Regions from separate parts of the Pantoea sp. X-Soil-TKNS-1279 genome, predicted to be linked through region 1. Evidence: predicted binding sites of a transcription regulator. Region 1 holds the regulator's gene; the other holds the start of a gene.
What was found. The regulator sigma-54, encoded in region 1, starts transcription at its own class of promoters, with help from an activator protein. The targets are predictions, from matches to a motif close to GTTGGCACANNTTTCGCTNT.

Region 1 (2,402 bases):
GCCAGTTCGCTGATTATTTCCAGCGCACGTTTTTTACTCTGGCAGTGTACGCCGCTGCGGGTGCAGTCCAGCGTAAGGACCGAGCTCAATTCCAGTGTCAGATCGTTGTTCATCATCGTTTCACTTGCGAGTTCACATAGCCGCGAGGATCACCCACTTTACCCCTTATCACGGGAAAAATGCAGTGTCTCCTGTTGGCGCTTGCGCAGATGACAAAACGGGGCGGTCAGCCCGCCCCATTCTGTGCTCTGAGTACCGAACCTATCAGTACTCTGCAAGCGTGAAGGTTAGTGTTTTTTCAGTTTATCTTTATGTTTGGTCAACTGACGGGAAAGCTTGTCGATCAATCCGTCAATCGCCGCGTACATGTCTTCCGCTTCCGATGTCGCGTGCAATTCACCGCCGTTCACATGCAGTGTTGCATCAGCAATCTGCGTTACCTTTTCCACTTTCAGAACAATATAGACCTGATTAATGCGATCAAAATAGTGTTCCAATTTGGCAAATTTGCTATTTACAAATTCGCGCAGCGGCTCGGTAATCTCTACATTCAGTCCGGTAAGGTTTATTTGCATAGGTCTTCCTTCTCAATACATTCAAACCAGCTGCTTGCGCTGATTCGAGGGCGGGATGGACAAAGACTCGCGATACTTAGCAACCGTACGGCGGGCCACCATGATGCCCTGTTCAGATAACATGGAGGTCAGTTTGCTGTCGCTCAAGGGTTTTGCGGGATTTTCCGCAGAGATCAATTTTTTCACCAACGCACGAATTGCCGTCGAGGAGGCTTCGCCGCCACCTTCGGTATTCACATGACTGGAGAAAAAATATTTCAGTTCAAAGATGCCACGCGGGCTATGCAAGTACTTCTGCGTGGTAACACGGGAAATGGTGGATTCATGCATATCCACGGCCTGGGCGATATCCGCCAGCACCATCGGACGCATGTACTCCTCGCCCTGTTCAAAAAACGCCTGCTGCTGCTCGACAATACAGCGAGTCACTTTCAGCAGCGTGTCGTTACGGCTCTCCAGGCTCTTAATCAGCCATTTGGCTTCCTGTAAATTGCTGCGGATAAACTGGCTGTCGCTGTCATTACGCGCCGCACCGCCCATCGCAGCGTAGTGCTGATTAATTTTGAGACGCGGTACGCTGTCGGCATTTAGCTCAACTGTCCAGCGGGTGCTGACCTTGCGTACCAGTACATCCGGGATGACATACTCAGGTTCGCTAGTGTTGACCGACTGACCTGGACGCGGATCAAGCGACTGAATCAGCAACATTGCCTCTTTCAGCACATCTTCTTTCAGACGCGTCATGCGCATCAGGCTACGGAAATCGTGATTGGCCAGCAGATCGAGATGATCGCTCACAATCAACCGTGCTTCCGCCAGCATCGGCGTATCGGCGGCATATTGGGACAGCTGCACCAGCAGGCAATCACGCAAATCGCGTGCGCCAACGCCGACCGGATCAAAACGCTGTACGCGTTTCAATACCGCTTCCACTTCTTCCAGCGTCAGTTCTTCATCACCGATGCTGTCGCAAATATCCTGGAGCGTCACGGTGAGATAACCGGTGTCGTCAATGGCATCGACAATCGAAGTCGCAATGGCGCGGTCGGTATCGGTGAACGGTGTCAGCTCAACCTGCCACATCAGATAATCCTGCAACGACTGCGTGGTTTCGCCCTGATAGACCGGCAGCTCATCATCCTGGTAATCGGTACCCGTACCGGAAGGCGTTCCGGCGGTGTAGATTTCATCCCAGGTTGCATCGAGCGGCAGCTCTTCCGGCATGTCCTTCTGTTCCAGAGCCTCGCGGGTGTCGAGGGCTTCGCTTTCCTGATATTCGCGTGCGTCTACTTCTTCATGGAGTTCTGATTGTTCGAGCAATGGGTTGCTTTCCAGCGCCAGTTGTAATTCCTGCTGGAGTTCAAGCGTAGAGAGTTGCAGCAAGCGAATTGCCTGCTGCAACTGGGGTGTCATCGCCAGCTGTTGGCTGAGCCTGAGTTGCAAACCTTGCTTCATAATCCGGATTGAATTTCCTAAGCAAACGTCGGAGGTTCCGACACCTTATCAGAGTCTGAACTCTTCGCCCAAATAAACACGCTTAACCTGCTCATCTGCAAGTATTTCATCGGGTGTGCCGTGAGCAATCAGATGCCCCTGGCTGACGATGTAAGCGCGTTCACAAACGGCAAGGGTTTCGCGTACGTTGTGGTCGGTAATCAGCACACCCAACCCACTGTCGCGCAGATGTTCAATGATCTTCTTGATATCAATGACGGAAATTGGGTCAACACCGGCAAATGGTTCATCCAGCAGGATAAACTTAGGATTGGCAGCCAGCGCGCGGGCAATCTCGACACGACGGCGTTCACCGCCGGAGAGTGCCTGACC
Region 2 (2,402 bases), 1.2 Mb from region 1:
CAGACGGATATCCGCCCCGCACAGCGCAAACGGACGCAGGTCGATATGCCGTGGTGCGAGGCCGTTGTCGATAAAGGTCGGGCAGGTCGAAAGCGACAGGGTATTCTGCGCGATATAGTTATCCGGCCTTGCCTGGAGACGCGCCCGGAAGTCGCTCAGCTCCTGCTGACTCGCCACCGGACCAATCAACATGCCGTAGCCACCTGCGCCGTGCACTTCCTTCACCACCATCTGATCGAGGTTGGCCAGCACGTAGGAAAGATCTTTCGGGTTGCGGCATTGCCAGGTTGGCACGTTATTGAGGATCGGATCTTCGTCGAGGTAGAAACGGATCATATCCGGCACATAGGGGTAGATCGATTTGTCATCCGCTACCCCGGTACCGATGGCATTCGCCAGCACCACATTCCCGGCACGGTACACCGACAGCAATCCGGGTACGCCGAGCATCGAGTCCGGGCGGAACGCCAGCGGATCGAGGAAGGCATCATCCACGCGTCGATAGATCACATCCACCTTGCAAGGTCCGGCGGTGGTACGCATCATCACCGCGCCATCTTTAACAAACAGATCGGCGCTTTCCACCAACTCGACGCCCATCTGCTGGGCGAGGAAGCTGTGCTCAAAATAGGCGCTGTTGAAGCGGCCCGGCGTCAGCACCACCACCACCGGATCGTTCACCGGCGAGCTTTCACGCAACGTCTGCAACAGATGCGATGGATAACGCTCGACCGGGGCCACATGCTGCTCGGCAAATAACTCCGGGTAGAGGCGCATCATCATCTTGCGGTTCTCCAGCATATAGGAGACGCCAGACGGGGTGCGTAGGTTATCTTCCAGCACGTAATATTCGCCATCGTTGTTGCGCACCATATCCACGCCGACGATATGCGCATAGATATTACGATGCAGATCAACACCTTGCATGCAAGGCTGGTACTGATCGTTGACCAGCACCTGCTCGGCAGGAATGATGCCCGCCTTCAGGATGTGCTGTTGATGGTAGATATCGTGCAGGAAGGCGTTGAGGGCTTGTACCCGTTGTCGGATACCGCGATCGAGCATTGCCCATTCGCTGGCAGGAATAATACGCGGCACGCTATCGAACGGAATCAGGCGCTCTGCGCCACCGTCCTCGCCATAGACGTTGAAGGTGATGCCAACGCGATGAAACAAAAGTTCCGCTTCCTCACGTTTACGCGCCACTGCCTCTTTGTCCGCCGCTTGCAACCATTCCCAGTAGTGCTGATAGTGAGCGCGGTGTTGGCCGTCGCTCAGCAACATCTCATCATAGAAGTGTGATGCTATCTGGTAGCTTTCTTTCATGATTTACCCGGCGCTTATCAGAGGACCTGATTTCACTGCTGCACAAACTGTGCCAGCGCGTGCGTGCTGCACCGCACGCGCACCTTATCAGTGAGTTAACGCCGGAAATGGGTGCAACGCACCTTATTGGTGCAGAAGCTGCTGTGCGACCGGTAACCAGATTTCCGTCATTGCTCCCTCCCCGCCGGTGAAAGGATCGCGCTTCGGCATGGGTACGCGCTGAATCTGCACCTGAGAGGTTCTCAGAAAACGCGGTTCATCGCGCAGCGTTTCCGGCGATATACCTTCAGGATAGGCGCCAACGGTGAAGAAATCCTCACTGGCGTGGATCTGTTTATGGCCGACACCCGCCGGGATCAGCACCGCATCCCCCTCGCGCAACGTCACCATGCGACCACTGTCACCACCAAATAACACTTCTGCCCAGCCCGCGCCGACACCGATTATTTCATGCGTATTCGGGTGGTAATGGGTATACGGAAAGATGGGGGAACGCCACGCAGCGGGCCAGCCGTTGCGGGTAAAAGTTTCTTCAAACCAGATGGCGGTGTCCTGATTTTCCTCGTCTTCGCTGTCGTTATCGGGGGCAACCCCCGGCCAGATGATCAGCGGCAACGGATTATTCGGCACCCCGCCAGACGGGATAGATAACATCAGATGCTGCGGGTTACTGGAAGCCCCTGCGGAAAAGGTGCCAGCGGCGAAAGACATCAGTAACAGCAGGCTGGATGGGTAGACAGTCATACTCTTTCTCCGGTTAGCCACGTTGCTTAAGTGTGGCAAAAACGGATGACAATACAATGTGCTCAGGCCCGCAAAATTCACATAAAAGCATGATTTTGCTAACTAAAGCCAAATTAATGATTAACCTCTTTAACATTTTGGGCGTAATGACCTTGCCCTGCGATTTTGTGCGCAACTGTTATAAAAATTCTTCACTGATCTGTGTCTGCCGCCCTTCACTGTTACGTGCTTTACTGGCAGGCAGTGAAAGAGAGGTGAACAATGGACGCCATAAAACAAATCCTGCTTGATGAAATCGCCACACTGAATCGCGAAGAACGTCGCGACAATTT

Region 2: a site for sigma-54 is predicted at 1,364-1,383, ahead of AC6I8N_RS16970 (circularly permuted type 2 ATP-grasp protein). Genes of this name have one in related genera too.

What each region holds. Positions count from the first base shown of each region.
Region 1 is NZ_AP035948.1:574,115-576,516, forward strand. Features, by position in the region: gene ptsN (PTS IIA-like nitrogen regulatory protein PtsN) at 1-113, opposite strand, end outside; gene hpf (ribosome hibernation promoting factor) at 288-575, opposite strand; gene rpoN (RNA polymerase factor sigma-54) at 597-2,030, opposite strand; gene lptB (LPS export ABC transporter ATP-binding protein) at 2,079-2,402, opposite strand, start outside.
Region 2 is NZ_AP035948.1:3,652,968-3,655,369, forward strand. Features, by position in the region: gene AC6I8N_RS16970 (circularly permuted type 2 ATP-grasp protein) at 1-1,326, opposite strand, end outside; gene AC6I8N_RS16975 (cupin domain-containing protein) at 1,450-2,070, opposite strand; gene AC6I8N_RS16980 (YlaC family protein) at 2,332-2,402, shown strand, end outside.